3 regions of the Streptomyces sp. NPDC017246 genome follow, and region 1 is predicted to be linked to each of the others. Evidence: riboswitches for the same ligand, from Rfam matches in the RefSeq annotation. Region 1 holds a riboswitch; each other region holds the start of a gene.
The links. A riboswitch is a leader RNA that binds a small molecule or an ion and turns the genes downstream of it on or off. The one in region 1 is predicted to bind cyclic di-AMP.
Positions count from the first base shown of each region.

Region 2: linked by a shared signal. The riboswitch ahead of ACH4MY_RS04580 (M23 family metallopeptidase) and the one ahead of ACH4MY_RS32400 (M23 family metallopeptidase) in region 1 are both predicted to bind cyclic di-AMP.
Region 3: linked by a shared signal. The riboswitch ahead of ACH4MY_RS02775 (peptidoglycan DD-metalloendopeptidase family protein) and the one ahead of ACH4MY_RS32400 (M23 family metallopeptidase) in region 1 are both predicted to bind cyclic di-AMP.

Region 1 is NZ_JBIRMW010000018.1:109,638-119,819, forward strand. It holds gene ACH4MY_RS32395 (M16 family metallopeptidase) at 1-947, shown strand, start outside; cyclic di-AMP (ydaO/yuaA leader) riboswitch at 1,190-1,355, shown strand; gene ACH4MY_RS32400 (M23 family metallopeptidase) at 1,368-2,138, shown strand; gene ACH4MY_RS32405 (GntR family transcriptional regulator) at 2,326-3,009, shown strand; gene ACH4MY_RS32410 (HPr family phosphocarrier protein) at 3,166-3,447, opposite strand; gene ACH4MY_RS32415 (GNAT family N-acetyltransferase) at 3,644-6,751, shown strand; gene ACH4MY_RS32420 (DUF5998 family protein) at 6,792-7,388, shown strand; gene ACH4MY_RS32425 (alkaline phosphatase family protein) at 7,388-8,593, shown strand; gene ACH4MY_RS32430 (thymidine kinase) at 8,658-9,308, shown strand; gene ACH4MY_RS32435 (TetR/AcrR family transcriptional regulator) at 9,357-10,046, opposite strand.
Region 2 is NZ_JBIRMW010000002.1:2,454-12,635, forward strand. It holds gene ACH4MY_RS04575 (aldo/keto reductase) at 1-802, opposite strand, end outside; gene ACH4MY_RS04580 (M23 family metallopeptidase) at 848-1,969, opposite strand; cyclic di-AMP (ydaO/yuaA leader) riboswitch at 1,981-2,128, opposite strand; gene ACH4MY_RS04585 (PP2C family protein-serine/threonine phosphatase) at 2,330-3,571, opposite strand; gene ACH4MY_RS04590 (MFS transporter) at 3,705-4,928, opposite strand; gene ACH4MY_RS04595 (PLP-dependent cysteine synthase family protein) at 4,925-5,968, opposite strand; gene ACH4MY_RS04600 (hypothetical protein) at 6,031-6,420, opposite strand; gene ACH4MY_RS04605 (MerR family transcriptional regulator) at 6,502-7,242, opposite strand; tRNA gene ACH4MY_RS04610 (tRNA-Met) at 7,370-7,443, opposite strand; gene ACH4MY_RS04615 (rhodanese-like domain-containing protein) at 7,496-7,990, opposite strand; gene sigJ (RNA polymerase sigma factor SigJ) at 8,188-9,129, shown strand; gene ACH4MY_RS04625 (phosphatase PAP2 family protein) at 9,216-9,833, opposite strand; gene ACH4MY_RS04630 (diacylglycerol/lipid kinase family protein) at 9,830-10,182, opposite strand, start outside.
Region 3 is NZ_JBIRMW010000001.1:618,832-629,013, reverse strand. It holds gene hpnH (adenosyl-hopene transferase HpnH) at 1-592, shown strand, start outside; gene ACH4MY_RS02795 (aspartate aminotransferase family protein) at 606-1,991, shown strand; gene ACH4MY_RS02790 (helix-turn-helix domain-containing protein) at 2,067-2,768, shown strand; gene ACH4MY_RS02785 (DUF6126 family protein) at 2,803-2,958, shown strand; gene ACH4MY_RS02780 (tyrosine-protein phosphatase) at 2,966-3,787, opposite strand; cyclic di-AMP (ydaO/yuaA leader) riboswitch at 4,147-4,335, shown strand; gene ACH4MY_RS02775 (peptidoglycan DD-metalloendopeptidase family protein) at 4,340-5,326, shown strand; gene ACH4MY_RS02770 (SGNH/GDSL hydrolase family protein) at 5,490-6,284, shown strand; gene ACH4MY_RS02765 (STM4011 family radical SAM protein) at 6,271-7,146, opposite strand; gene ACH4MY_RS02760 (STM4012 family radical SAM protein) at 7,192-8,529, opposite strand; gene ACH4MY_RS02755 (STM4013/SEN3800 family hydrolase) at 8,526-9,347, opposite strand; gene ACH4MY_RS02750 (STM4014 family protein) at 9,359-10,182, opposite strand, start outside.

The sequences.
Region 1 (10,182 bases):
GCCTGGACGAGATCCCGCACGAGACGGCCAACCCGGCCCGTCGTGCCGCCAAGCAGCTCTCCAAGGAGCTCTTCCCGGCCGAGTCCCGGATGTCCCGGCCGCGCCAGGGCACCGAGGAGACCGTCGAGGCGATCGACGCCGCCGCGGTCCGCGCCTTCTACGAGGCGTACGTGCGGCCCGCCACCGCCACCGCCGTGGTCGTCGGCGACCTGACCGGCGTCGACCTGGACAAGGTCCTCGCCGAGACGCTGGGCGCCTGGACCGGCGAGCCGGCCGAGCCGCTCCCGATGCCGCCGATCACCGCCGACGACACCGGACGGGTCGTCGTCGTGGACCGTCCCGGCGCCGTCCAGACCCAGTTGCTGATCGGCCGGGTCGGCTCCGACCGGCACGACAGCGTCTGGCCGGCCCAGGTCCTGGGCACGTACTGCCTCGGCGGCACCCTCACCTCGCGGCTCGACCGGGTCCTGCGCGAGGAGAAGGGCTACACGTACGGCGTGCGGGCCTTCGGGCAGGTGCTCCGCTCCGACGGCAGGGGGAACGGCGCCGCGATGCTCGCCATCAGCGGTTCCGTCGACACCCCCAACACCGGACCGGCTCTTGACGACCTGTGGAAGGTGCTGCGGACGCTGGCCGCCGAGGGGCTCACGGACGCCGAGCGCGAGACCGCCGTGCAGAACCTGGTCGGGGTCGCGCCGCTCAAGTACGAGACGGCCGCCTCGGTCGCCGGGACGCTCGCCGACCAGCTCGAGCAGCACCTCCCGGACGACTACCAGGCCCAGTTGTACGCGCGTCTGGCCGAGACGGGCACGGTCGAGGCGACCGCGGCCGTCGTGAGCGCCTTCCCGGTGGACCGGCTCGTCACGGTCCTGGTGGGCGACGCGGCGCAGATCGCGGAGCCGGTGCGTGCGCTCGGCATCGGTGAAGTGACCGTCGTGACCGGCTGATTCGACCGGTCCGGCCGCTGCGGAAAGGCTGATTCCGGAGCGCCGGTGCTTCTGACACGGCAACAGGAGGACCCCGACGGCATGGTTCGTCGGGGTCCTCCCGTATGTCCGTATTGGCGGCAAGGGTGATCGTATGGTCTGTGGCATGTCTTACAAAAATCGCGTCTGGTTGGTGATTGAAAGACGATCCGCATAGCGTCGGTGCGGCTGTTCGTCAGTGCACGTGCCGCACCCGCGGCATCGGACAGTCATCGCCGAGTCCCCGTCAGGCGCGAGCCTGGGGAGCCGGGGACCCATATGAAGTCCCTGGGGTGAATCGGGCGCCTTCGTCTCGTACGGAGGGGCTCGTAGGAGACCTTCCTGCTCCGAACCCGTCAGCTAACCCGGTAGGCGAGAAGGAAGGAAAGGATCAGCCACTACATGGCGTTCACCCGTGCCACCGGGAAGCACCGTGCTCCGAGCCGGACGGCGCGCCGCACCGTGGGCATCGCCGGCGTCGCGACGCTGGCCACCACCGGCGTCATCGGAACCCTCGCCTCCCCGGCGCTCGCCGCCGACACGGACCACCGTTCCGTCGAGGACACCGGCCTCACCAAGGTGATCACCGAGGACTCCCTCGCGGACCGGGTCAGCGCCCAGGTCGCCGCGCAGGAGCAGGAGGTCTTCGAGGCCGCCGCCAAGGCGAAGGCCGAGGCCGAGGCGAAGCGCAAGGCCGAGGCCCGGGCCAAGGAGATCCGCCAGGCCAAGGAGCGCGCCGCCCGCGAGGCCGAGCGCCGTCGCCTGGCCTCCTTCCAGCTCCCCGTCGCCGGCTCGTACGTGTCCACCGGCTACCAGACCGGTGGCTCGCTCTGGTCCTCCGGCAGCCACTCGGGCATCGACTTCCACGCCTCCTACGGCAGCAGCGTGGTCTCCGTCGGTTCCGGCACGGTCGTCGAGGCAGGCTGGGGCGGCGCGTACGGCAACAACATCGTCATCCGGATGCACGACGGCACGTACACCCAGTACGGTCACCTCTCGTCCATCGGGGTCTACGTCGGCCAGAGCGTCGAGCCGGGCCAGCAGATCGGCATCTCGGGCTCCTCCGGCAACTCGACCGGTCCGCACCTCCACTTCGAGGCGCGTACGACTTCCGAGTACGGCTCCGACATCAACCCGATCGCCTACCTGCGGACCCGGGGCGTCAACGTCTGACCCGCACCGCACCGCATCGCGTCGCAAAAGCCCCGGCTCGTACTGAGCCGGGGCTTTTCGTCGGTCAAAAGGCATCCATATTCCGCTGAGGCATCGGAAATTCCGGCGCGCTGCAATAGAGTCGCAGATCGGGCGCAGAACAGGCGCCGCTCGAATTGTCTCGCGCAGACCAAGGCGGAGGTCGGACATGCGCATTCCCGCGCACTCGGTATGCACGGCGATCCGGGACGACATCGTCTCCGGCGTCTTCGAGCGGGGCAGCCGGCTGACCGAGGAACAGCTCGCCCGTCGGTACGGGGTCTCCCGTGTCCCGGTCCGCGAGGCCCTGCGCACCCTGGAGTCCGAGGGCTTCGTCGTCACCCGCCGCCACGCGGGCGCGCATGTCGCCGAGCCCACCGAGCAGGAGGCGGCCGATCTGCTCGACATGCGGGCGCTGCTCGAACCCCTGGGGGCCGCACGCGCCGCCCAGCGGCGCACGGACGCCCATCTCAAGGTGCTGCGCGGCCTGGTCAGACTGGGTCAGGAGCGGGCCAGGCGCGGCCAGGGCGAGGATCTGCGCTCGCTCGGCGGCTGGTTCCACGAGACGCTCGCGCAGGCCTCCGGCAGTCCGGCCCTGACGGCGCTGCTGACCCAGCTGCGGCACAAGATCGCCTGGACGTACGCGGTCGAGCAGCCCGCCCAGCCGGTGGAGGCCTGGGCGGAGCACGGCGCGATCGTGGACGCCGTGGCGCGCGGTGACGCCGAGCGGGCGCGGGCGCTGACCGCGCTGCACGCCGAGCGCTCGCAGTCGCTGCACCGGCTCAAAAGGCCGGACCGCAGCCGTGTGAGGGTTTCGCAACATGCAGTCAACAGGGCGAGTGCCCGGAATTAACGTGCACGCCGTATACAAAGAATAGGAATTCGGCGCCGTTGTTCTGTGCTGCCCGAAAAGCGGGCGCCGGGAAAGCGAAAGGCCGTGACCGCCGGAATTTCGGCAGTCACGGCCTTTCGTCGTACGCGGTGGGGCGTACGGCGGGTTCGACCCGGATCAGACGGTCTCGGGGAGCTCGTCGAGACCCTCGGCGACCAGCTTCGCCAGACGGTCCAGAGCGGCCTCGGCGCCGTCGGCCTCCGAAGCGAGGACGATCTCCTCGCCGCCCTGCGCGCCCAGGCCGAGCACCGCGAGCATGGAGGCGGCGTTCACGGGGGTGCCGTCGGACTTGGCGATCGTCACCGGAACGCCGGAAGCCGTGGCGGCACGGACGAAGATGGACGCGGGGCGGGCGTGCAGGCCCTCGGCCCAGCCGACGTTGACGCGGCGCTCAGCCATGGTGTTGCCCTTCAAGTCTTAAGGGGTTGTCTAGACCAGTCTCTCACGGGATGCTGCGTGCTCGTGCCGACCTCCGGCCCGGGCCGGACCGCCTTTCGGCCCTCTCGCGCCGTGTACGGCGTGCTCCCCACCTTGCACGGAGCGCACTCGCCGCGCGACCGGTGCCGGGGCCGTGTCGCGGCCGTAGGCTGACCCCATGGAGAGCGCGTCGGAGCAGTCGGAAGCGGCGGAACAACCGGCGTCACCCGCGCGCCCGGAGCCACCGGCGCACGACTATCCCGACCACTGGGAAGCGGACGTGGTGCTCCGCGACGGCGGCACGGCGCGCATCCGCCCCATCACCGCCGACGACGCCGAACGCCTCGTCAGCTTCTACGAGCAGGTCTCGGACGAGTCGAAGTACTACCGCTTCTTCGCCCCCTACCCGCGGCTCTCCGCCAAGGACGTCCACCGCTTCACCCACCACGACTTCGTGGACCGGGTCGGACTCGCGGCGACGGTGGGCGGCGAGTTCATCGCCACCGTGCGCTACGACCGCATCGACCACCGCGGAATGCCCGCCTCCGCGCCGGCCGACGAGGCCGAGGTCGCCTTCCTCGTCCAGGACGCCCACCAGGGACGCGGCGTCGCCTCCGCACTGCTCGAACACATCGCCGCGGTCGCGCGCGAGCGGGACATCCGGCGCTTCGCCGCCGAGGTGCTCCCCGCCAACACCAAGATGATCAAGGTGTTCACGGACGCGGGCTACACCCAGAAGCGCAGCTTCGAGGACGGGTCCGTACGGCTCCACCTCGACCTCGAGCCCACCGACCGCTCCCTCGCCGTCCAGCGGGCACGGGAACAGCGCGCCGAGGCCCGCTCCGTCCAGCGTCTCCTCACCCCCCGGTCCGTCGCCGTCGTCGGAGCCGGGCGCGCGCCGGGCGGCGTCGGCCGGACCGTCCTGCGCAACCTCCTGGCGGCCGGTTACACCGGCCGCGTGTACGCGGTCAACGCCGCGCTCGGCGAGAGCGACGGGGCCGTGGAGTTCGACGGCGTCCCCGCCCACCGCTCCGTGGGCGCCATCGGGGAGCCCGTCGACCTCGCGATCGTCGCCGTCCCCGCCGAACGGGTGCCGGACGCCGTCGCCGACTGCGGGGAACACGGCGTACAGGGCCTCGTCGTCCTCTCCGCCGGATACGCCGAGAGCGGGGCCGCCGGGCGCGAGCGGCAGCGTCAGCTCGTCCGGCAGGCCCGCTCGTACGGGATGCGGATCATCGGTCCCAACGCCTTCGGGATCATCAACACCACCGCCGACGTCCGGCTCAACGCCTCCCTCGCCCCCCAGATGCCGGCCGCCGGTCGGATCGGCCTCTTCACCCAGTCCGGCGCCATCGGCATCGCCCTCCTCGCCGGGCTGCACCGACGGGGCGCCGGACTCTCCTCCTTCATCTCGGCCGGCAACCGGGCCGACGTCTCCGGCAACGACTTCCTCCAGCACTGGTACGACGACCCCGGCACCGATGTCGTCCTCCTCTATCTGGAGTCGATCGGCAACCCCCGGAAGTTCACTCGCCTCGCCCGCCGCACCGCAGCCGTCAAGCCGGTCGTCGTCGTCAAGGGCGCCCGGCACAGCGGCAGCGCCCCGCCCGGCCACCGGGTGCCGGTCACCCGCATCCCGCACGCCACGGTCTCCGCGCTGCTCCGCCAGGCCGGGGTGATCCGCGTCGACACGGTCACCGAACTCGTCGACGCCGGACTCCTCCTCGCCGCCCAGCCGCTGCCCGCCGGGCCCCGGGTCGCGATCCTCGGCAACTCCGAGTCGCTCGGCCTCCTCACGTACGACGCCTGCCTGACCGAGGGACTCCGTCCGCTGAGGCCCCTCGACCTGACGACGGCGGCGGAGCCGGCGGACTTCCGGGACGCGCTGGCGGCCGCGCTCGTCGACGAGACCTCCGACGCGGTCGTCGTGAACGCGATCCCGTGGGTCGGCGAGAACGGCGCCACCGAGTTCGGCGACGGCGAGGTCCTGGCGGCCTCCCTCCGCGAGGCCGTCGCGTCCGCCCCCGCCCCGACCAAGCCGGTCGTCGTCGTCCATGTCGAGATGGGCGGGCTCGCGGAGGCCCTCGCGGTCGCCACGAGCACCCGCCCGGCGGCACGCGGCCGGGGTGCGACCACGGCCGGCCCGGGGTCGCGGCCGGCCGGTCCGGGTGCGGTTCCGACCGCCTCGGCCGGGCAGGGCGTGCCTCCGTCCGGACCGGGTGCGGCCGCGACCTGGCAAGGGCTGGCCCCGGCAGGACCGGTCCCGGCTCCGGCGGCCCCGTCAGCTCCGACCGGACCGGGTACGGCCCTGTCGGGACCGGGTACGGCCCCGACCGCCCCGGACGGGCAAGGCGCGGCCCCGGCCGGACCCGGCCCGACGCCCCCGGCCGAGGACGCTCCGCCGTCCCCGCCCGCCACCATCCCCGCCTACCCCGCCGCCGAGCGTGCCGTGCGGGCCCTGGCCGAGGCCGTGCGGTACGGGCAGTGGCGGCGGCAGGCGGCCGAGCCCGGGCGGGTACCCGAGTACGAGGACATCGACGAGGCCGGGGCCGCCGCGCTCATCGAGCGGGTGCTCGGCCACGACGGGGCCGACCCCCGGGGTGTGACCCTCGACACCGATCAGACCGGAGAGCTGCTCGCGCGGTACGGGATCACCGTCCTGCCGACCCTGCCGGCGCCCACCCCCGACGCGGCCGTCGCGGCCGCCGGCCGGCTCGGCTACCCCGTCGCCCTCAAGACGACCGCGCCCCACCTCCGCCACCGCCCCGACCTCGGCGGTGTCCGGCTCGACCTGGCGTCCGAGGAGCAGCTCCGCACGGCCTACGCCGAGGTCACCGAGGTGCTCGGCAAGCCCGAGGAGCTCCAGCCGGTGGTCCAGGCGATGGTGCCCCGGGGCGTCGACACGGTCGTCCGTTCCGCCATCGACCCGGCCGTCGGCGCCGTCCTCTCCTTCGGTCTCTCGGGCGCCGCGTCCGAGCTGCTCGGCGACACGGCCCACCGACTGGTCCCGGCCACCGACCGGGACGCCGCCGAACTCGTCCGTTCCCTCCGCACCGCCCCGCTGCTCTTCGGCTGGCGCGGCTCCGCCCCCGTCGACACCCCGGCCCTGGAGGAGGTGCTGCTCCGGGTCTCCCGGCTCGTCGACGACCATCCCGAGGTGGTCGCCGTCTCCCTGGAGCCGGTGGTCGTCGCGCCGCGCGGACTCTCCGTGCTCGGCGCCACCGTCCGACTGGCCCCGCCGCCGCCCCGTACCGACCTCGGGCCGCGCAGCCTGCCGAGTTACTGAAGGGCCTGAGGGGGCCCCACCGCCCCGTAGGATGGAGTCCATGGCGAAGACCGGTACGACGACCCAGGGGCTGCGCGCGGCGATCGAGCGCAGCGGCTACTACCCGGCCCTCGTGGCCGAGGCGGTGGAGGCCGCCGTCGGCGGCGAGGCCGTGGCGTCGTACGTGGTTCACCAGGAGACCACCTTCGACGCGAACGAGGTCCGGCGCCACGTCACCGTCCTCGTCCTGACGCCGCACCGCTTCATCGTCAGCCACACCGACGAGCAGGCCGCCGACACCAGCTCCCCGACGCCGTACGCCACGACGTCCACCGAGTCCGTGAAGCTCGACCGGATCTCGTCCGTCGTCGTCAGCCGCGTGGTCGCCAATCCGGAGTCGTACACCCCGGGCACGCTGCCCCGCGAGGTGGTCCTCACCATCGGGTGGGGCGCCGTCTCCCGGATCGACCTGGAGCCCGCCGCCTGCGGCGACGCCAACTGCGACGCCGATCACGGCTACACGGGCAACGCCACCGCCGACGACCTCAGCCTCCGGGTGAGCGAGGCCGGGGACGGTCCGGACACCGTCCGGCAGACCCTCGTCTTCGCCCAGGCCCTCTCCGAAGCGATCGCGGCCACCGCCGCCCCCACCCGCTGATGGTGCAGCCCACGGCCGTAGGTCACGGCTGGCCCGACGACCCGGTCCCGCTCGCCCCGGACACCGCGCCGGTCCCCGAGTACACCTTCGGCTCCCTCGGCGACGTGCTGCCGACGCTGGTCGCCGGGCAGGGCGTGCCCGGGTTCACGCCGCGGATCGCCGAGCTGACCCCGGCCGACCGGAACTGCCTCTTCCTGATCGACGGGCTCGGCTGGGAGCAGATCAAGGCCCACCCGGACGAGGCCCCGTATCTGACCTCGCTCCTCGGCTCCTCACGAGGAGGCACGGGCCGCCCGGTCACCGCCGGCTTCCCCGCCACGACGGCGACCTCACTGGCCTCCGTCGGCACCGGCCGCTACCCCGGCACGCACGGACTGCCCGGCTACACCGTGCGCAACCCCGCGACCGGCGAGCTGATGAACCAGCTGCGCTGGAAGCCGTGGACCTCGCCGCACGTCTGGCAGCCGTACCCCACCGTCTTCCGGCTCGCGCACGAGGCCGGGATCCACACCGCCCAGGTGTCCTCCCCGATCTTCGAGCAGACCCCGCTCACCAAGGTCGCGCTCAGCGGCGGAACGTTTCACGGGCGGCTCTCCGGCGAGGAGCGGATGGACTTCGCCGCCGAACAGCTCGCCGCGGGCGACCGTTCGCTGGTCTACACGTACTACAGCGAGCTCGACGGCGCCGGACACCGCTTCGGCATCGACTCCGACGCCTGGCGCGGTCAGCTGATGTTCGTCGACCGGCTCGTGCAGCGGCTCGCCGAGCAGCTGCCGCCCCGCTCGGCCCTCTACGTCACGGCCGACCACGGCATGGTGGACATCCCCTTCGACGAGCAGCACCGCATCGACTTCGACGAGGACTGGGAGCTGCGCGCCGGCGTCGCCCTCCTCGGCGGCGAGGGGCGTGCCCGGCACGTCTACGCCGTGCCCGGCGCCGAGGCGGACGTCCTCACCTGCTGGCGCGAGGTGATCGGCGAGCAGTTCTGGGTGGCGAGCCGCGACGAGGCCATCTCGCTCGGCTGGTTCGGCGACGAGGTCGACGAGCGGGTGTACGGCCGGATCGGCGACGTCGTCGCCGCGGCCCACGACGACGTGGCCATCACCGCCTCCGTCAACGAGCCCCACGAGTCCGCGATGGTCGGCATGCACGGGTCCATGACCGCGGCGGAGCAGCTCGTCCCGCTGCTCGAAGTCCGGTCCTGAGACTCCGTCCCGCGCCCTCCCGACACCTTCGCCCTCCCACGACCTGAAAGGTCCCCGACCCGTCATGCCCGAGCTGGTCTTCTTCTCCGGAACCATGGACTGCGGGAAGAGCACCCTGGCGCTCCAGATTGCCCACAACCGCGATGCGCGGGGGCTCCAGGGCGTGATCTTCACCCGTGACGACCGGGCGGGCGAGGGCAAGCTGTCCTCCCGGCTCGGCCTGGTGACGGAGGCCGTCGAGGCCCCACGGGACATGGACGTCTACGGGTACCTCGTCGCCCAGCTCTCCCAGGGCGGCAAGGCCGACTACGTGATCGTGGACGAGGCGCAGTTCCTCACGCCGGAGCAGATCGACCAGCTCGCGCGGATCGTCGACGACCTCGGTCTCGACGTCTTCGCCTTCGGCATCACCACCGACTTCCGGACCAAGCTCTTCCCCGGCTCGCAGCGGCTGATCGAGCTGGCGGACCGCATCGAGCAGCTCCAGGTGGAGGCGCTGTGCTGGTGCGGGGCGCGGGCCACGCACAACGCGCGCACGGTGGGCGGCGAGATGGTCGTCGAGGGTGAGCAGGTCGTCGTCGGTGACGTGAACCGTCCTGCCGAGGAGATCGGCTACGAGGTGCTCTGCCGGCGCCATCACCGTCGGCGGATGACCTCGGCCTCCGCCCGGGCCGGTGTCCTCTCCCCGGACGTCCTCCCCGTCAACCACGCCTGACGCCGCCGACGCCCCCCGACTCCGTCGGAGGGTGGGCTCGGGGGTGGATTACGCCTCCGAGGGTCCGGCCGGTGTCCGGAGCGCGCGGGTCAGCTCGTCGAGGGCGGCGCCGCTGAGCGGCGCCGTTCCGGTGAGCGTGCCGACCAGCGCCTGGGCGAGGACGGTCGCCCCGCCGATCCGGGTGTCCTCCCGCTCGTCGCCGGTGACCTTCCCGATCACGGCGTCCCGTACCGACCACGAGATGTCCGGGGCCCCGAACAGCGCGGGGAAGGACAGCGCCATCATGCACACGCCGACATTGGCGGAGAGGATCGACTGGCCCGCGAGTTCCGGGGCCGTCCGCAGGCGCCCGGCGTCGCGGCAGCGCTCCACGGCCGTCAGGAGGATGGCCTGCGCCTCCTTGATGGCCTGCGGCTTGGCGTCGCCGGTCGGCGTGAACATCAGGCGGTAGAGGTACGGATTGCGCAGCGCGAACGCGACATGGCTGTCCCAGGCCGTGCGCAGGTCCGCCACCGGGTCCTCGGTGAGCGGGTTCCGCCGCTTCTCGGTGAGGAAGCGCTCGAAGCCGATGTCGGCCACGGCAGTGAGCAGCCCCTGCTTGTCGCCGAACTGCCGGTAGATCTCGGGCATGCCGACCTTCGCCCGGTCGCAGATGGCCCGGGTCGAGATCGCCAGTGCGTCCTTGGTGGCGAGCAGTTCCTCGGTGGCTTCCAGGATGCGCTCTCGTGCCGTCGACATGAGGCCCACGGTATCAGCGCTAACACCACGGACCTGGGCGAATCCCCTGCGGGGTCCCGTCGGGGGGGAGCCTCACCCGCCGTTGTGTTATCGATGATTACGAGCTGTGTTAGCGTTGCAAACGCCTGGGGGGTCG
Region 2 (10,182 bases), on a different contig from region 1:
GGGCGACGGTGGCGAGTTCGGCGCCGTGCGCCTCGGCGACCGTGTCGAGCGCGGAGAGCACGGCACGGCCCCGCTCGGTGTCCAGGTGCCCGCCGGCCCCGGAGGCGCGGACGCTGTCGACGGTGGCGCCGGGGCGGTACTTGCCGGTGAGGAAGCCGGCGGCGAGGCCGTAGTACGGGACGGCGGAGAGCCCGGCGTGCTCGACGGTCTCCAGGAGGGGGCCCTCGTAGGTGTCGCGGGAGACCAGGTTGTAGTGCGGCTGGAGGGCGACGTAACGGGCCAGGCCCTCGGCCTCGGCGAAGTCGAGGGAGGCGCGCAGCCGCTCCGGGGAGATGTTGGAGGCGGCGACGGCCCGCACCTTGCCGTCCTTCACCAGCTGGTCGAGGGCGGTGACGATCTCCTCGACGGGGACGGACTCGTCGTCGAAGTGCGTGTAGTAGAGGTCGATGCGGTCGGTGCCGAGGCGCCGCAGCGACTCCTCCGCGCCCGCCTTGATGGTGGTGGCGGAGAGGCCCTTGAAGTGGGGGTGGGCGCCGACCTTGGTGGCGACGAGGACGTCGTCGCGGTTGCCGCGCGAGGCGAGCCAGCGGCCGATGACGGTCTCGGACTCGCCGCCCCGGTTGCCCTCGGCCCAGGCCGAGTAGACGTCGGCGGAGTCGACGAAGTTGCCGCCCGCGGCGGTGTAGGCGTCGAGGACGGCGAAGGACTGTGCCTCGTCGGCGGTCCAGCCGAAGACGTTGCCGCCCAGGGCGAGCGGGAAGACGTGCAGGTCGGATCGGCCCAGCGGGCGGAGGGAGGTCATGGGTCGGTCAACCGTCCGCACCGCCGGGGCTATTCCGGGGTGGTGTCAGAGGCTGAGGCCCTTGGAGCGGAGCCACTGCGCCGGGTCGATGCCGTCACCGCCGGAGGTGTGCACCTCCATGTGGAGGTGGGCGCCCGTGACGTTGCCGGTGGCGCCGACGCGGCCGATCGTCTCGCCGGTGCCCACGGTCTGGCCCGCGCCGACCGTCATGGACGAGAGGTGGCAGTACCAGACCTCGGTGCCGTCCTCCAGCTCCAGGACGATGCGGTAGCCGTACGAGCCGGACCAGCCCGCCGACTTCACGGTGGCGCCGTGGACGGCCTTGAGCGGGGTACCGGTGGGAGCGGCGAAGTCGAGGCCCGTGTGGTAGCCGGAGGACCACATCGAACCGGACTGCATGTAGGTGGCGCTGAGGCTGTACGAGGAGAGCGGCATCGAGTAGCTCGCGGCCAGCTTGGCGAGGCGCTCGGCCTCGGCCTTCGCCTCGGCTGCCGCTTCCGCCTTCGCCTTGGCCTCCGCCTCGGCCTTGGCCTTCGCCTCGGCGGCCGCCTTCTCCGCCGCGTCGGCCTTCGTCTTCGCCTCCGCGGCGGCCTTCTCCGCCGCCGCCTTCTCCGCCGCGGCCTTCTCGGCGGCGTCGGCGGAGGCCTGCTGCTGCTCGGCCTGCTGGAGGATGCGGGCCCGCAGGGCCTCGCCCGCGTCGCCGGCGCCGGTCACGGCCTGCGCGGTCCGGCCGGTCGCCGCGTCCTGCGTGTCGTCGAGGGTGGCGTACGTGGCGACGGTGAGCGGGTTCGGGTTGGCGCGGGCCGCGCTGACCGTCTCGTGGGTCTCCTCGGGGAGGAGGTCGCCGACACCGGGAAGGTCGTGGGGGTCCGGCAGGTGGAGGTCCGGGAGGTCGGGAAGGTCCGGGAGCGATATGGCCACCGGGGGCTTCTCCTGCGCGGTGGCGAGGCCGCCCGCGCCGACGGCCGCGATCACGCCGACACCGAGGACGGTGGAGGAACGGGCGAAGTTGGAGCGCTGCTTGACGACCCGGTGACGGCCGCCGGAACGGTTCTGGGCGCGGAGGGAGTCCTCGGTGGGATTCCACTCGGTGTCCGGGGCGGAAGGACCCGCACCACCACCGAAGGCATCGAAGGGGGCTTCGGGTGCGGGAGTGTTGGACGCCACGAAGGCGCGCTCCTTTCCTTCCTTCTCGCCTACCGGGTTAGCTGACGGGTTCGGAGCAGGAAGGTCTCCTACGGGCACGGTCGCACCAGGTGCGAAGGGCCCGATTCACCCCAAGTAGTGGTTCCCCGGTTCCTTTTCAGGATTCGGCGCGTGCGCACGGTGCCGCCTCTTGCGACGGCTGGGACGACCGCGCTGCGTTATCGAACGTTAATAGACAGGGGGTCCCGATTCCAAGCCGTTCCTCTTGATCATTCATTGAATTGGGAGGGAATGGCCCGAGTTGACCCCCCTTCAGTAAGGGGCCGTGGAACTCTCGCGATCTGACGTTATGTCAATTGTTATCGCAGCGACACCCCGCGACTACGGCCGGTGACCGGGCCTGCGGCCGGGCCCGCCACGGGTGCCGCCGGGACCGCCCGGCGGCACCACCGGCATCGTCCGGCGCCGTTCCGGCTGCCCCGCCGCCGGACGGCTCACCGCGAGCAGCGCCATGTCGTCCGTCGACCCGCCGCCCGTGTGCAGCCGTACGTCGCCCACCAGCGCGTCGAGCAGCTCCTCGGGGCCCGGGAAGATCCGGCCGGCCAGGCGTTCCCCCGGGTCGTAGAAGACACCCGCCGCGTTCCGCGCCTCCGAGAGGCCGTCGGTGTAGAAGAGCAGCGTCGCTCCCGGCGGGTAGGGCCGCCCCTCGGCCCGGTCCGGCCACGCCGCCAGATCGCCCATGCCGAGCGGCAGCGCCGGCTCGCTCGGCTCCAGCGCCTCCAGACGCCCGTCCGCGTACAGCATCAGCGGGGGCGGATGCCCGCGGTTGACGACCCGTACGAAACCCTCGAAGGTGCCCCCTCCGTCGCCGCGCGGGATCTCGGCGAGGACGGCGGTGGTGAACCCCTCGAAGGCGTCGAGCCCGTCCCGGCGGGTGCCCTCCCGGGCGAGGGCCCGTTCGAGGCGCTCCGCCACGCCCTCCAGGGTCCGCTCCTGCTCGGCCGCCTCCCGGAAGGCCCCGATGACGACGGCCACGGCCTCGACCGCGTCCAGCCCCTTGCCGCGGACGTCGCCGAGCACCAGCCGCACCCCGTAGGGGGTGTCCTGGACGGCGAACAGGTCGCCGCCGATGAACGCGTCCGCCTGCGCCGCCTCGTAACGGGCCGCGCACTGCAGCCCGCCGATCCGCTCGGCGGGCATCGGCAGCACCGCCTTCTGCGCGGTCTCCGCGATGACCCGCGCGGAGGCCAGCCGCTCGCCGCTGCGGCGCACGACCCGGTTGATGAGCAGGGCGAGCGCGGCGACCGTGAGGACGGTCAGGGTCTCGGTCAGGGACGGGATGTCGGTGATGGTGCCGTTGTAGTGGTGCAGCTCGACGGAGGCGAGGACGGCCGCGATCCCGGTGAGGAGCGTCGTGAGGGTGGAGAAGAAGGGCGCGGCGATCAACGGGGCCGCGGAGAAGAGCGGCGCCGCCGTGTAGGTGGCCGGTGTCAGCAGGTCGAAGACGACACCGCCCAGGATGATCAGCGGCGGCAGTGCCCGGATGAACTTCCGGGCACGGGGGTACGGGCGGCGGCCCCCGCCGCCCCGCCGCCCGCCGAACGCTCCTGGGGGGTGCCCCACCTGTGCTCCCCTCCCCCGTCCGTACCCGGGCGCGGCCCGTACCGCGCCCTCCCAGGGTGGCCGCGGCCCCGCGGGGCGGCGACTCCCACGGGGCCGACTGGCGTACGGCCCGGGCACGCGCGCGTGCGACGGCTCAGTCCGCCGCCGCGGCACCCTCCGCCAGCCGGCCCCCGCGCGCCAGGAGCGCCATCGCCGCCGCACACGTCAGGCCCACCGCGCACAGCGCGAGCCACGGCATCGCCGACCATCCGGTCACATCGAGCAGCGCGCCCGTCCCCAGGTTCCCGAGGGTGATCCCGATCCCGCAGACCGTGTTGTAGAGCCCGTAGTGGGTGGCCACCCAGCGCCCCCGGGACAGGGCGACGACGGTGTCCATCTCGTAGGGGTAGAGCACCGCGTTCGCGACGGCCAGGACCGCCGAGCAGGACAACAGCCCCACCAGGCCCCGCCCCAGGGCGGCCGGGATCAGGAAGGCCCCGCCCATCAGGGCGAGCCCGAGGACCAGACACCGCTCCCGGCTCAGCCGCCGCTTGCACCAGGCCGTGATCCGCAGCTGCCCGGCGAGCGCGACCAGGGCGGAGACGACGAAGAGCGCCGTCGTGGGCCCCGTACCGCCCGCCGCGAGCGGCAGCGCCAGATAGACCTGGAAGGACAGCACGTACGAGCCGGTCATGGCGAGCGAGAAGAGCCAGAAGGTGCGGTGGGCGAGCACCGTGCGGAACTGCCCCCGCTCCTCCCCCGCCGGCGCCGGCTTCCCCCGCCGTACGGGCATGTACCTGAGCTGCACCAGGGTCAGTCCGGCGAACAGCACCGCCGCCACCCCGCACGTCAGCCGGAACGACACCCCTGTCAGGGCCACCCCCACGAGCGGCCCGAGCAGGATGCCCGCCTGGTAGTAGACGTTGAACAGCGCGAAGGCCTCCACCCGGCGCTCCTCCCCCGCCTCCGCCGCGAGACAGGCCCGTACCGCGGGGTTGAACAGCGCCCCCGCGAGACCGGTCGCGAGCGAGGCGACGACCAGCATCGGCAGCGACTGGGCGAAGGCCAGCGCCCCGAAGCCGGCCGTCCGCAGCGCACAGCCCGCCACGATCAGCGGCTTGAAGCCGAGCCGGTCGGCGAGCGCCCCGCCGACGAGGAACATGCCCTGCTGGGAGAGGTTCCGGGCGCCGAGCACCAGCCCCACCGCCCAGGCGGCCATGCCGAGCCCGTCCGCGAGGTGCGCGGCCAGGTACGGCATCAGCATGTAGAAGCCGAGGTTGATGGTGAGCTGGTTGAGGAAGAGGAGCCGCACGGCCGGCTCGAAGGTACGGCTCTGCTTCCACACCCCGCCCCGGGGAGCCGCCGTCGTGGTGCTCAACGGGCCCGCCCCGCCCGGTCCAGGACCTTGCGGGTCCAGCCGTCGACGGGCGCGCCCGCCTCGAATCCGGCCGGGTCCTCCCGTACGGGTCCGGCGAGAAGGCCGTGCGCCGCGCAGAACTCGTCGTTGAAGACGGTGTCGAAGTACCGCTGCGGCCCGTCGGGGAAGACGGCCGCGATGCGCGTCCCGCGCGGCCGGGTGCGGGCCAGCCACCCGGCGACCAGCGCGACCGCGCCGACGCTCCAGCCGCCCGTCGCGAAGTGGCGCGAGGCCAGGCGGCGGGCGGCCCGTACCGCCTCGGCGGGGCCCACCCAGTGGATCTCGTCGAAGGCCCCGTGGTCCACGTTGTCCGGGTGGATGGAGGAGCCGAGGCCGCGCATCAGCCGCTCGCCGGCGGGCAGTCCGAAGACGGTGGAGCCGACGGAGTCCACGCCGACCAGTTCGAGGGCGGGGCTGCCGGTGGCGCGCAGGGCCCGGGAGATCCCGGCCGAGTGGCCCCCGGTGCCGACCGCGCAGACGAGGACGTCGATCCGGTCGAGCTGCCCGGACAGTTCGGCGGCGAGCCCCGTGTACGCCTCGGGGTTGTCGGGGTTCCCGTACTGGTTGGGCCACCAGGCCCCGTCGAGGGACAGGAGCAGCTCGGCGACCCGGTCCATCCGGGCCTGCTGCCAGCCGCCCCGCGGGCTCGGCTCCGGGACGACGTGGACCGTGGCTCCGTGGGCGACGAGCATCCGCTCGACGATCGGTTCGAGGCCGGGGTCGGTGACGACATGGACGGGATGGCCGTGCAGGACACCGGCCAGGGCGAGGCCGAGACCGAGGGTGCCGGAGGTCGACTCGACGATCGGGGCGCCGGGCCGCAGCTCTCCGCGACGGCGGGCCCGCTCGACCATGTGGAGGGCGGCGCGGTCCTTGATACCGCCGAAGTTGAAGCCTTCGAGCTTGGCCCAGTAGCCGTCGTCCATCCACAGCACGGGGGTGTTGCCGACGGCCTGAGCGGCGAGGGACGCCGACGCGGCGACGGGCAGCAGGTTGTTCATCAGGAGTACGTCCTTGGAGTGGGTACGCCGAAAGGGAGCCTGGTCGTGTCGTGCGACCCGGCTCAGTTCCGGTTCACTCCGAGGGCGATCAGCAGCAGGCCCGGCTCGGGGCCGGGTCCCGCCCGGTCGCGGGCGCGGCACGCGCGCGGATCGGCGGGGAGGACCTCGCCGTCGGCGGGAAGTGCGGCACCGCCGGCGACGGGCGCCGCGGGCTGCGGGACCGTCAGGGCGGGCAGATGGACGTCGAAGGCCCAGGTGTCCCCGGGCCGCTCGCAGCCGTGCGGCAGGGCGGGGGCGGCGACGGTGGCCGTGTCGTCGGGGAAGGGCAGCGGATGATGCCCGTGCGTCCCGTGGCAGACGCTCACCAGCAGGGCGATGAGCGCGAGCAGGACGAGGACGGCGGGCGCCCGCCGTCGTACGTCGATCGCTGTCCCGTCACGCATGGTGCGCATGACGTTACGGTGCGGCAGCGCGCGGCCGCAAAGAGGCGTGCCCGTTTTCGGACACCGTTCACTTCGGGCGGGAGGACACCCCTACAGGTTCCGCTCCGCGTAGATCTCCATCGCGTCGCGGACGAGGACGGCGGTGCCCTCGCCGTGCTTGTCGTAGTTCTCGGTGAAGCGCGGGTCGTCGACGTACATGCGGCCGAGGCCGATCACGTACTCCTTGCTCGGGGTCGTGGTGGCCGAGAGCCAGGCGACCTGGCGCCGGGCGATCGCCTGCACCTCGTCGCTGCCGGCGGCCAGGCCGTCCCCGAGCGCCCGCGCGAAGGCGCGGGCGATGCCGGTCTGCTCGTCCATGAACGCCTTCTTCCGCGCGGCGTCGAGCGAGCGCCACCAGCGGTCGCCCTTCTCGTACGCGTCGCGGCCCCAGCGCTCGGTGACCTCCTTCTCGTACCGCGTGTGATCGAATCCGTCGAACACTTCGTCCGCCATGAGTTCTTCTCCGTTCTCGGTCTTGTGGAGAGTGGTCCGCACCGCCTCGATCTGCCGGCCGATCCGCTCCCGCTCCTGTTCGAGGAGGAGCAGATGGGTGCGCAGGGCGGCCGGCGTGTCCCGCTGGCCTTCGAGGACCTCGGCGATGGCGGGCAGGGAGAGCCCCAGCTCGCGCAGCAGCAGGATGCGCTGCAGCCGCACGAGCGCCGCCTGGTCGTAGTACCGGTAACCGTTCGCGCCGATCCGGCTCGGCTCCAGCAGTCCGCGCTCCCCGTAGTGCCGAAGGGTGCGGCTGGTGGTGCCGGCTTTCCTGGCGATCTCTTGGATCGACCACTCCATACCGAGAACGCTAAATCTTGACGTCGCGTAAAGGTCAAGCCGACGTGGGCGCCCCGCCCCGGGGCACACCCGCACACGACGAAGGCCCGGATCCAGTGACTGGATCCGGGCCTTCGTTGCTACTGAGTAGCGGGGACAGGATTTGAACCTGCGACCTCTGGGTTATGAGCCCAGCGAGCTACCGAGCTGCTCCACCCCGCGTCGGTAAACACGACTCTACGGCATGAGCGGGGCGATCACGAAATCGGATTCCTCAGCACCCGCAGTCGTCGGAGTCGACCGGCGCCGTGAGGGGGTCCGCGGCCTTCTCCGCGGGGCCCTCCCAGGTCTCGTACGCGAAGCCCTCACGCACCCAGTACTCGAAGCCGCCGAGCATCTCCTTCACCTGGAAGCCCAGCTCCGCGAGGGCCAGCGCGGCACGCGTGGCGCCGTTGCAGCCGGGACCCCAGCAGTACGTGACGACCGGCACCGACCGGTCGAGCAGCTGCTCCGCCTGCTCGGGGACGAGCGCGGTCGGCAGGTGGATCGCGCCGGGGACGTGCCCCTGGTCCCAGGAGGCGGTCGACCGCGAGTCGATCACCACGAAGCCCGGGTCGGTGCCGTCGGCGGCCGCGGTGGCCAGCGCGGAGGCCACGTCGGAGACATCGGCGTGGAAGACGAGGCTGGCGGAGAAGTACGCGGCAGCGGCGGCGGGAGAGGCCGGCGGGGTGCGGAGTACGGGGTTGACCTGCGTCGTTGTCGTCGTCATGGTGATCAATCTACGGACGATGATCACCGTGCTGAAGCGAGGATCCACGGTGGTCAGGGGCATCGGCCGGGGAATCCCGGGCCTTCGCCGGGGGACGGCGTGGATCTCACGCATCGGGACGGTGAGAGCCGCCGACTCCCCCTCCGCCACCGCCGCCGCCGGTGTCACATCGGCGCGGTTCCATCCGTCATGAGGACATGACGGCAAGCGAACGGGGAGAACGACCAGTGGACCAGGACCGCGACGACAAAGAACTGCTGGCCCGCCGCTTCGAGACCGACCGGGGCCACCTGAGGGCCGTCGCCTACCGGATGCTGGGCTCGCTCGGCGAGGCCGAGGACGCCGTGCAGGAGGCCTGGTTCAAGCTCAGCCGCAGCGACGTAAGCGGGGTGGAGAACCTCAGCGGCTGGCTGACCACCGTCGTCGGCCGCGTCTGCCTCGACATGCTGCGCTCCCGCGGCTCGCGCCGCGAGGACCCGCTGGAGTACTACGTCCCCGACCCCGTGGTCCGGGTCGGGGACATCGCCGACCCCGAGCACGCGGCCGAGATCACCGAGTCCGTCGGCCTCGCGCTCCTCGTCGTCCTGGAGACCCTGGGGCCGGCCGAGCGGCTCGCGTTCGTCCTGCACGACATGTTCGCCGTCTCCTTCGACGAGATCGCCCGGATCGTGGACCGCACCCCGGCCGCCACCCGCCAGCTCGCCAGCCGCGCCCGCCGCCGGGTCCAGGACGCCACCCCCGCCGCCGGTCCCGACGCACGGCGCCAGCGGGAGATCGCCGACGCCTTCCTCGCCGCCGCGCACGGCGGCGACTTCGAGGGGCTGCTCACCGTCCTCGACCCGGACGTGGTGCTGCGCGCGGACGGCGGCCGGACCCTCGCGGCCGTCTCCAAGGTCGTCCGGGGCGCCGAGGCCGTCATCGCGCAGGCCCTCACCTACGCCAAGTTCCGTACGGGAGCGCTGCGGGTCGTCGTCAACGGCGCGCCCGCGGTCCTGTCGGTCGTCGACGGGCGCCCCGGCGCCCTCATGGCGTTCACGATCGCCGGGGACCGGATCGTCGAGCTGCACATCCTGGCGGACCCGGAGCGGATCGCGGCGCTCGGCTTCTCGGAGGAGGAGCTGGCGCGGGCGACGTACTGAGGCGAACCCCTCCGCAGCCCCCACGGTGTCCCTCCGACGCCCGCACGACGCCCCCGCCCCGGCTCCACGCCGTCCCTGACGCCCTCTCAGCTCTCCTTGGGGGCCGTCAGGGAGGCTCCGACCACCAGGGAGGCGGCGGCGCTCGCGATGCCGAGGACGGCGCCCGCGGCGACGTCGCCCGGGTAGTGCACCCCGGTGTGGACGCGGGAGTAGCCCACGGCCATCGCCAGGATCTGCAGGGGGACGGCGGCCGGGGGCAGCACCACCCCGACGGCGGTGGCGAAGGCCACCGCCGACGCGGTGTGCCCGGAGGGGAAGGAGGCCGAGTCCGGCATCGTCACATGGCGGGCCACCACCACCCGGGCCGCCTCCCGGTCCGGCCGCGGCCTGCGGACCAGCCGCTTGCCGAGCAGGTTCGCCGTGGCCGAGGCCACCGCCACGGCCCCGACACCGGCGAGGGCCGCCCGGCGCGGCCGGCCGGGCACCAGGGCGAGCGCGGCCGCCACGGCGAACGAGATCTTGGAGTGGTCGGCCGTGTGCGAGAGCCGGCGGAGCGCCGTGTCGAGCGTGGGGGTGGGGGTCGCGGCCACGGCGGCGTACACCGCGCCGTCGATCGCGCGGAGATCCCTGAGGACGGCCCGGACGGAGCCCGGAGGCGCCGCTCCGTCCGTGGTCCCGATCGTGCTCTCGGTCGTGCCGGTCATGTGCGGCTCCTCGGGGTGGGACGGAAGGCGAGTTCGGTGATGCGCCGCCAGTCCATGGGCGGCTGTGGCTCGATGGCGCCGGGCCGGTGGCGCGGCACCAGGACCCGCAGGGCGCGGGGGCGGAGCGTGCAGACGACGGGGGTGGGCAGGGTCAGCGCCTCCCCGTCGACGGCGACGGAGATGGTGCCGGGAGGCTCCACGGCCTGCCCGGTCACCTCGACCCGAGCGGCCGTCAGCACGTTCAGGCCGGTCGCCTGGGTGCCCCGTACGGCCAGCTCGGCGGCCTGGGCGGCCCCGTCGACGCGGATGCCGATCACCCCCAGCTCACCCCCGTCGAGCAGGGGTCTGC
Region 3 (10,182 bases), on a different contig from region 1:
GGAGGGTGTGTTCGACGAGGCGGTGGCGGCCATCAAGGAGGCCAAGCGGCGCGGTTTCCGCGTCACCACCAATTCGACGTTCTTCAACACCGACACCCCGCAGACCATCATCGAGGTCCTCAATTTCCTCAACGACGACCTCCAGGTCGACGAGATGATGATCTCTCCCGCGTACGCGTACGAGAAGGCCCCCGACCAGGAACACTTCCTCGGCGTCGAGCAGACCCGCGAACTCTTCAAGAAGGCCTTCGCGGGCGGAAACCGGCGCCGGTGGCGGCTCAACCACTCGCCGCTCTTCCTGGACTTCCTGGAAGGAAAGGCGGACTTCCCGTGCACCGCCTGGGCCATTCCGAACTACTCGCTCTTCGGCTGGCAGCGACCCTGCTATCTCATGAGCGACGGATACGTCCCCACGTACCGCGAACTCATCGAGGACACCGACTGGGACAAGTACGGCCGCGGCAAGGACCCGCGCTGCGCCAACTGCATGGCGCACTGCGGCTACGAGCCCACGGCCGTCCTCGCCACCATGGGCTCCCTCAAGGAATCCCTGCGCGCGGTCAGGGAGACCGTCTCCGGGAACAACGCGTGAGGACGGGGGAGCGATGAGCGGCGAGTTCGACCTCGGGGCGCTGCTCGCCGAGCGCGGCGGCGAGCGGTACGAGCTCCACGCCAGGTACCTCAACCACCAGCTGCCGCGCATGCTCCACACCATCGGCTTCGACAAGGTGTACGAGCGGGCCGAGGGCGCCCATTTCTGGGACTCCGACGGTGTCGACCACCTCGACATGCTCGCCGGCTTCGGCGTGATGGGCCTCGGACGGCACCACCCCGTCGTCCGCAGGGCCCTCCACGACGTCCTGGACGCCCAGCTCGCCGACCTCACCCGCTTCGACTGCCAGCCGCTCCCCGGACTCCTCGCCGAGCGGCTCCTCGCCCACAGCCCGCATCTCGACCGCGTCTTCTTCGGCAACAGCGGCACGGAGGCCGTGGAGACCGCCCTCAAGTTCGCCCGGTACGCCACCGGGCGGCCCAGGGTCCTCTACTGCGTCCACGCCTTCCACGGGCTCACCACCGGCTCGCTCTCGGTCAACGGGGAGGACGGCTTCCGGGACGGCTTCGCCCCGCTGCTGCCCGACACGGCGATCGGGCTCGGCGACCTCGACGCGCTGGAGCGGGAACTGCGCAAGGGCGACGTGGCCGCCTTCGTCGTCGAACCCATCCAGGGCAAGGGCGTCCACGCGGCCCCGCCGGGCTTCCTCCGTGCCGCCCAGGAGCTGCTCCACCGGCACGGCGCCCTGCTCATCGCCGACGAGGTGCAGACCGGCCTCGGCAGGACCGGCGACTTCTACGCCTACCAGCACGAGGACGGCGTCGAACCGGATCTGGTCTGTGTCGCCAAGGCGCTCTCCGGCGGCTATGTGCCGGTCGGCGCCACCCTCGGCAAGGACTGGATCTTCAAGAAGGTCTACTCGTCGATGGACCGGGTCCTGGTCCACTCGGCGAGCTTCGGATCGAACGCGCAGGCCATGGCGGCCGGACTCGCCGTCCTCTCGGTCATGGAGAACGAGGGGACGGTCGCGCACGCGCGCCGGATCGGCGACCTGCTCTCCGGGCGTCTGCGGGAGCTGGTGCCCCGGTACGAGCTCCTCCACGAGATCCGCGGCCGCGGCCTGATGATCGGGATCGAGTTCGGCCGGCCGTCCTCGCTGGGGCTCCGCGGGCGCTGGACGATGCTCCAGGCCGCCCGCAAGGGACTCTTCGCCCAGATGGTCGTCGTCCCGCTGCTCCAGCGGCACCGGATTCTGACCCAGGTCTCCGGGGACCATCTGGAGGTGATCAAGCTGATCCCGCCGCTGGTCATCGACGAGGCGGACGTGGACCGGTTCGTCACCGCCTTCACGGCGGTGATGGACGAGGCTCACGGCGGTGGCGGGCTGATGTGGGACTTCGGGAGGACACTGGTCAAGCAGGCGGTCGCCCAGCGCTGAGCCGCCGGATCCCGGGACTTTTGCCTCTGAGGCAAGAAACTTGCCTCAGAGGCACGATCCTGGCGGAATGGACGCATGGACCACGTCCCCGGGGAAGCCTCCCCGGACCCCACCACTCCGGGCGTTCCGCCCGAAGCCGCCCCGTCCGGCGCGCGTGCCGCATCCGCCGCTTCCGGCGCCCCGGCCGACCCCGCCGTCCTGCCCGACGTCGCCCCGCAGCTGCGGGCCCTGCGCCGCCGCAGGGGGCTCACCCTGGAGGCCGCCGCCCAGCGGGCCGGGCTCTCGCCGGCCCACCTCTCGCGCCTGGAGACGGGAAACCGGCAGCCCTCGCTCCCTATGCTGCTCGCCCTCGCCCGTATCTACGGTACGACGGTCTCCGAGCTCCTCGGCGAGGCACCGCCCGAGCGCGACCCCGTCGTCCGGGCCGGCCGCTCCGAGCCCGTCGAGGCCGACGGCTGGATCTACCGCCAGGCGGGCGGCGCCGGACGCGCCCTGCAGTGCCTGCGGGTCCACGTGCCGTACGCCACCCGGGGCGACATCGTGCGCGTCCATCCCGGCGAGGAGTGGATCCACGTCCTGGAGGGCCGGGTGCGGCTCGCGCTGGGCGAGGCCGTCCACGTCCTCGATCCCGGGGACAGCGCGCACTTCGACTCGCTCACCCCGCACCGGATCGGGGCCGCGACCCCCGGCGGGGCCGAGCTGCTCTTCGTCCACACCCTGATGCAGAGTCCCGCGGCCGAGCTGTGCCTCGGCGACGGGACTCCGCACCGCCGCTGATCCCACGTCCTTCCTTCGGCAGAAAAGGATGAACATGTCCGAGAAGTCACGACCTGTCACCGGCGAAGAGCGAGGCGAGGGCAAGTTCCCCAAGGGTCTCGTCCTGCGCCTCTTCGCCTATCTGATCGCCGGGCACCTCTTCGCCGGCTTCCTCTACCTGCTCTTCATGCTCGGCGGGCAGAACCAGTAGATCCCGGTCACACCTCGGTGAGGAGCCGCTCCCGCAGGCGCGCGAGGGTCTCCGGGGCCAGCTTCAGGCCCTCGGCGAGGTAGGTGTCCACCGAGCCCCAGGTCGCCTCGATCGTCTCGAAGGCGCCCCGCAGGTACTCCACCCGCGCGTCGAACAGCGGGCTCAGCAGCTCCATCACCTCGGGCGACATCGCGTCCGGGGCGGTGGAGCTGCGGCGCACCTTGTAGCGGCGGTGCGGGTCGTTCGACTTCACGTAGTCGGCCTCGATCGCCTCCCGCTCGACGCCGAGGGCGAGCAGGGTGATCGCGATGGAGAGCCCGGCGCGGTCCTTGCCGGCCGCGCAGTGCATCAGGGCGGGGAGGCTGTCCTCCGCCAGGGAGTGCAGGACGCGGCTGTGCTCCGCGGTCCGCTCGACCACCATCTTTCGGTACGAGTCGGACATACGGGTGGCGGCCTTGCCGTCGCCCAGGATGTCCCGCAGCTGCTCGATGTCGCCGTCGCGGACCAGCTTCCAGAACTCCTTGCCGTCGGCGGGGTCGTTGAGCGGTATGTTCACGTTCCGCACGCCGGGGAGGTCCACGTCCGGACCCTCGATCTTGCGGTCGGCCAGGTTCCGGAAGTCGAAGACGGTGTGCAGGCCCAGCGAGTCGAGGAAGGCGACGTCCTCCTCGGTGGCGTGGGCGAGGTGGCCGCTGCGGAAGAGGCGGCCGGGGTGCACGGCACGCCCGTCCGTCGTCGGCAGGCCGCCCACGTCCCGGAAGTTGCGGACCTCGGCCAGCTCGGGCTCGTTCGTTTCGATGGGCGGGACCTGCGGCAGCTGCTGCGTCACGGATGCTCCTGATGGTCGACGTTCGGGTGCCCGACGCGAGATCGGTTCCAGGGGCAATCATCCAGGTGGCGGCCCTGCGGCGCACCCCCCTGGACGGGAATGGGTGATCTGTCCGAATTGAGGCGTTGTGCATAACGCGCCCTGTTTACAGGTGAGATGAGCCCGAGCGCGTGAGCAGCGTCATAGAAGTGACGGATCGTGGCCGGGGGCCCGGGGCAATTGCCGTACGGAAAAAGGAAATCGAAGGCCCGTCATCCACGGAGGGTGACCGGAATTCCGGGTGAAAGGCCGTACGGGGAAAGCCGGGAGAAATCATTGGCTTGTTCGCCCCGACCCGCTCGTCTAGCGTCACCGTCAATCCGGTCGGACCGCCGAATCCTGCCACCGTCCGGAATACCACTCATCCCATGCGTGGCAGGAGCGGGGGACCCAAGGAAGTACGCCGGTCCCGCGACGCAGGACGGCTTGGGGTGAAGCCGCGTGAGAACGCGGCCGGGCATCTCCAGTCCGAACCCGACAGCTCACCTCGCAGGCGCCGGAGAGGAATTCGCCATGCCCGCGACGGGTAAGCACCGCCGTCCCAAGATCAACCCCCTGACCCGCGGAATCGTCGCCGCCGGCACGGGAGGCGCCGTTGTCGCCCTCCCGTTCCTCGGCGCCACCGGCGCCTACGCCGCCGAGCAGGCCGCCCCGGCCGCCGCTCCCGGCCAGGCCGTCACCGCCGCCGCCCAGGTGAAGGCCCCCGCCACCGCCAAGGCGGCGCCCGCCACCGTGCGGGCCGCTCCGAAGACGTACTCCGTCGTGCGGGGCGACTACCTGTCGAAGATCGCCGCCGACCACCACCTCACGGGGGGCTGGCAGAAGCTGTACGCGGACAACCGCCAGGTCGTCGGCGAGAACCCCTCGCTCATCCTGCCCGGCATGAAGCTCACGCTCGGTGCCAAGAGCACCGCCGCCCCGAAGAGCGCCGCGCCCAAGGCCGCCGCCCCCAAGAGCGCCCCGAAGAGCTCCGCGAAGTCCTCGGCGAAGAACACCGACGAGGCCCCGCGCGCCTCCCGCGGCAGCGAGCGCGCGGCCGCCCCGGCCGCGAGCACGCAGTCCTCCGGCTCCTCCTCGGCCGGCGCGACCTCCTCCTCCGGCTGGTTCGCCCCCGTCAACGGCGGCATGTCCACCCCGTACCGCGCCGCGGGCTCGATGTGGTCCTCCGGCTACCACACCGGCGTGGACTTCATGGCCTCCACCGGCACCACGATCGTCGCGGTCGGCCCCGGCACCGTCTACTCCGCCGGCGACGGTGGCGCGTACGGCAACCAGGTCGTCATCCAGCACGCCGACGGCACCTTCTCGCAGTACGCCCACCTCTCCTCGATCGCCGTCTCCGCCGGCCAGACCGTAAGCGGCGGAGAGCGGATCGGCCTCTCCGGCGCGACCGGCAACGTCACCGGGCCGCACCTGCACTTCGAGATGCGCACCGGGCCGGAGTACGGCTCCGACATCGACCCGATCGCCACCCTGCGTCAGCACGGTGTGAACATCTGACGCCCCGTCGTCACTCGGAGGCCCGGCACACACGTGCCGGGCCTCCGGCGCGGTCCCGGTCTATTCCGGCTTGGCAAATTCTTTATCGGTGGCATATGTCACCCGGCGTCAACCCCTCCTTACGGTCGCGTAGGTCACATCCGAAAGGGAAGGATGTGCTCTCGTGGCAGACGATTCGAGATCAAGAGACAAGAACGCATTCGGGTCGTACGCGGCGATCGGTGACAGCTTCACCGAGGGCGTCGGGGACCCCGGCCCCGAGGGGACGTACGTCGGCTGGGCGGACCGCTTCGCGGTGCTGCTCGCCGACCAGCTGCCGGAGCACGACGCCTTCCGCTACGCCAATCTGGCCGTACGCGGGCGCCTCCTCGACCAGATCGTGGCGGAACAGGTCCCCCGGGCGAAGGAACTCGCCCCCGACCTGGTGACCTTCTGCGCCGGCGGAAACGACATCATCCGCCCCGGCACGGACCCCGACGACGTCGCCGAGCGCTTCGAGCGGGCCGTCGCCGACCTGACCTCCGCGGTCGGCACCGTCATGGTGACCACCGGCTTCGACACCCGCGACGTGCCCGTGCTCAAGCACCTGCGCGGCAAGATCGCCACCTACACCGCCCACGTCCGGGCCATCGCGGACCGCTACGACTGCCCGGTCCTCGACCTGTGGTCACTCCGGTCCGTGCAGGACCGGCGCGCCTGGGACGACGACCGGCTGCACCTCTCGGCCGAGGGGCACACCCGGGTGGCCCTGCGCGCCGCCCAGGTCCTCGGGCTGCCGGTGCCCGCCGACCCTGACCAGGCGTGGCCGCCCGTTCCCCCGCGCAACACGCTCGACGTGCGAAGGGACGACATCCACTGGGCGAAGGAGTACCTCGTGCCCTGGATCGGGCGCCGGCTGCGCGGCGAGAGCTCCGGCGACCACGTCGAGGCCAAGCGCCCCGACCTCATGCCCCTGTAGCTCCGGGGGAGGCCGGCGGGCGAAGGGCGGGAATCCGCTCAAGGACCCCGCCGGCGAACACGTCGTACAGCGGCAGCGTCTCCAGGTGGACGTAGCCGATGTGGCAGTCGCAGACGGCGAGGGGGCAGGCGCGGGGACGCAGGGCGGCGCGGTACGAGCCGTCGTACAGGTTCCCCAGCTCGGCCTTGACGAAGTGGCAGCGCCGCACCGTCCCCTCGCCGTCCACCGAGATCACCGACTCCCCGGTCCGGCACGGCAGCCCCGCGGAGCGGTGCGGATGCCGGCTGTAGGGGAAGAGCGGGTCGATCCGCGTCCACCCGGCCGCCTCGGCGTCGGTGTACGTGTGTCCCTCCGCCGCGTTCACCCAGAGGTAGACGTGCGACGGGAGGGCGGCCCGCAGCCGCCGGGCGTGCTCCGCGTGCTCGGGAAGCCCGACGACCCCGACGCTGAAGCGGATGCCCCGCTCCGCCAGCTCCCCGCACTTGGCGAGGAAGCGCTCGTACGGCGTCTGCCCCGGGTGGTACGTGCACCAGAGCGCCACGCCCTCCGGGTCCGCCTTCGCCAGCCAGTCGGTCCGGCAGCTCAGATTGGTCTGGATCGCCACCCGCTCCACGTGGGGGAGCCGAGACAGCTCGACCAGCGCCCGCCGGTACCAGGAGCGGACCAGGCCCTCGCCCCACGGGGTGAAGAGGATCCGCAGCCGGTCCCCGGTCTGCCCGGCGGCCCACCCGGTGAACCGTTCGAGCGCGGCCCGGTCGGCGCGCAGCCGCTCCCGGCTGTCCCGGCGCTTGGCGAAGGGGCAGTACGGGCAGTCGAAGTCGCAGGAGGCGAGCGGGCCCCGGTAGAGCAGCGTGAGGTCCATGCCCCGGTGCGTGCGCGAGGGCGGTGTCAGGTCCATGCGCGCCCGCTACTTCGGCTCGTACGCGGCCATCGCGGCCCGCACCGAGGGGGAGAAGAGCTCCGGGCCGAGGCCGTCCGAGTGGGCGAGGCCCTCCGGGGACAGCCGCAGGAGCCCGGCCGGCGCCTCTTCGTCCAGCCACCCGAGCACCTCGAACCGGCCCAGCTCCGCCGGGAAGTCCGCGAACGGCGAGGCGCCGAACCGCTCCTCGTACCCGGCGAGCGGCATGCCCTCCGCCTGGAGCAGCGACTGGAGCAGATGGCGGCGACGGGCCTCCCCGGCGTCCACCCACCGGCCGACCTCGGCACGCGAGAAGTCCTCCGTCCCCGTGTAGGCGTCGATGATCGTACGGATCTCCCGCATGTCGACCGCGTAGTCGAAGGAGTAGTGGAGGGCCGAGGTGTACGAGCGGGCCCCGCAGCCCAGGCCGATCATCCCGTCGGTCTGGCAGGCGTAGTCGTCGGGGCCGAGCGGTGCGGCGTCCGTCCGCCGGAACATCCGCATCGACACCTGCTCGTACCCGTGGGAGAGGAGATGGTCGCGGCCGTACCGGTACAGCCGCAGCCGCTGCTCGTCCCACTCCAGGTCGGCGGCGGGGGAGAGCCGGCGGCCGAGGCCCGTGAGCGGCCGGACGTACAGCGGGTAGAGGTACAGCTCCTCCGGGCGCCAGACGAGGGCGGCGTCGAGCGAGGACCGCCAGGTCCTCTCGGTCTGGCCGTCGATCCCGTAGATCAGGTCGATGTTGAGCACCGGGACGCCCGTGTCCCGGATCCGGCCGAGGGCCGACTCGACGTCGGCGCGGTGCTGCGGCCGGACGGCCGCCCGCGCCTCGGCCTCCACGAAACTCTGCACCCCGATGCTGAGCCGGGTCGCGCCCCGCTCGGCGAGCAGGGCCAGGCGGTCGGCGGTCGCGGTGGCGGGCGAGGTCTCCACGGACAGCGGCACCGCCCGCAGATCCACCCCCGTCCGCTTCTCGGCGATGTCGCAGAGCCGCTCCAGCTCGGCGGCAGTCAGGAAGGTGGGCGTGCCGCCGCCGAACGCGGCGGTCGCGAACCGCACCGGAGCCGTGTCCCCGAGGGCCTCGCGGACGGCCGTGGCCTGCCGGTCGAGGGCGTCCAGATAACGGGTGGTCAGCTCGTCTGGGGCGCCGATCCGGGTGAAGAGGTTGCAGAAGCCGCAGCGGACCTCGCAGAACGGTATGTGCGCGTAGAGGGAGAGCGCGTCCTTCGGCTCGTCCCGCCAGAGCGCGGCCAGGGAGGGCGCCGGGGCGGGGAGCGGCCGGTACGCCGTCTTGTGCGGGTAGGCGTAGACGTAGCTCCGGTACGGGCGGGGGGTGCCGTCGCTCATGCCACGGCCTCCCGCTCCGGGCCCGCGAGCACGAACTGCGCGTACGGGACGGTCCACACGACCTCGTGGCCCAGCCGGTGCCCGGTGTGGCCGTCCTCGCCGTACGCGGTGCCGTGGTCGGAGCAGACGATCGCGAAACAGGGGCGGCGGCTGCTCATCGCGGCGAAGAGCCGACCGATGTGACGGTCGACGTACTCGAGGGCGGCCGCGTGGGTGGCGCGGGAGTCGCCGGCCTCGCGGGTCGCGCCCGGCAGGTGGAACCAGTTGGGCTGGTGCAGAGCGGACACGTTGACGAAGAGGAAGAGCCGCCGCTCGCGGGGGAGACCGGCGACGACCTCCTCGGCGCGCGTGACCTGGGACTCGAAGGAGGTCGGGGAGGCGACACCGAACGAGGGATCCCAATGGCTCTCCTGGAACAGGCCCGGGAGCACGGTGCCGAGCGGCGGCTGCCTGTTGAAGAAGCCGACACCGCCGACGCAGACCGTCCGGTAGCCCTCGCCCGCGAGAGCGGACACGAAGTCCGGGGTGTCATGGACGTACGTGCCGCCGGCGGTCGTCTCGCTGCCCGCGAAACGCGCCGCGAAGAGGCGCGGGTGCGGGCCCGGGGCCGCCGGGGTCGGCAGGAAGCCGGCGAACATGGCCTGGTGGGAGGCGTACGTGAAGCTGCCGGGCGCGTGTCGCCGCTCCCAGCCGCCGTCGGGCAGGTGACGGGCGAGGTTCGGGAGGCGGCCCTCGGCCGCGAGCTCCGCCGCCACGTCGTACCGCAGGGTGTCGAGGGTCACCATGAGCAGATCGTGGCTGCCGACGATCGTGTTCATGTCGGGCTGATTCACGTGGTGCTCGTTCCTGTGGTGCGGGAGATGTCGGTGTGGCGGGGCGGGAACTGTGCGGCGACCTGCGCCGCGTAGGTGTCGAGGCCCTCGGCACCACTGCCGGGCAGGCCCGTGAGGCCGGGCAGCAGATCGCCGAAGGCGTTGACCTCGCCCACCGCGAAGCGACGCCAGCCCGTGGCGGGCAGCAGGTCGACGCCCACGCACCGGGTGCCCGGAAAGGCGGCGGCGGCCCGCTCGCACACATCGAGCGCGTCCGTCCACCGCCCGCCGGCCGCGCCGATCGCGGCCCGGGCCGCGTCCAGATCGCCCCGGGCGCCGCCCAGATGCAGATTGGTCATGGGGGAACGGCTGGTGCGCAGCACGGCGTGGGTGGCCCGCCCGTCGATCACCACCACCCGCAGATCGGCAGCCCGGCCGTCCTGGGCGGCCTTGGGCAGCCAGCGCTCGACGTGCAGGCCGTCGGGGGCGAGGGCGTCCACGATCGCGGCGACCTCGCGCTCGCTCGTGTAGCGCCGTACCCGCAGGGAGTTGAAGAGCCGTCCGTCGGGCCCGCGCTCCACCGACGTGGTGGCCTGGACCCGGCCCGTGCCGGTGCTCTCCAGAGCGAGCACCCCCGAGGCGGAGGAGCCGTGCGCGAGCTTCACGAAGACCCGGCGCAGCCCGGCCCGCGCGGTCAGCGACCTCAGGCCGTCCCAGCCGCGCACGGCGGGCGCGGCGGGACCGGAGGTCGGCGACTCGGGCACCGGCACCCCGGCCGCGCGCAGCACGCCGTGGCCGAGCCGCTTGTCGAACAGCACCGCCAGCTCGGCGGGGTCGTCGA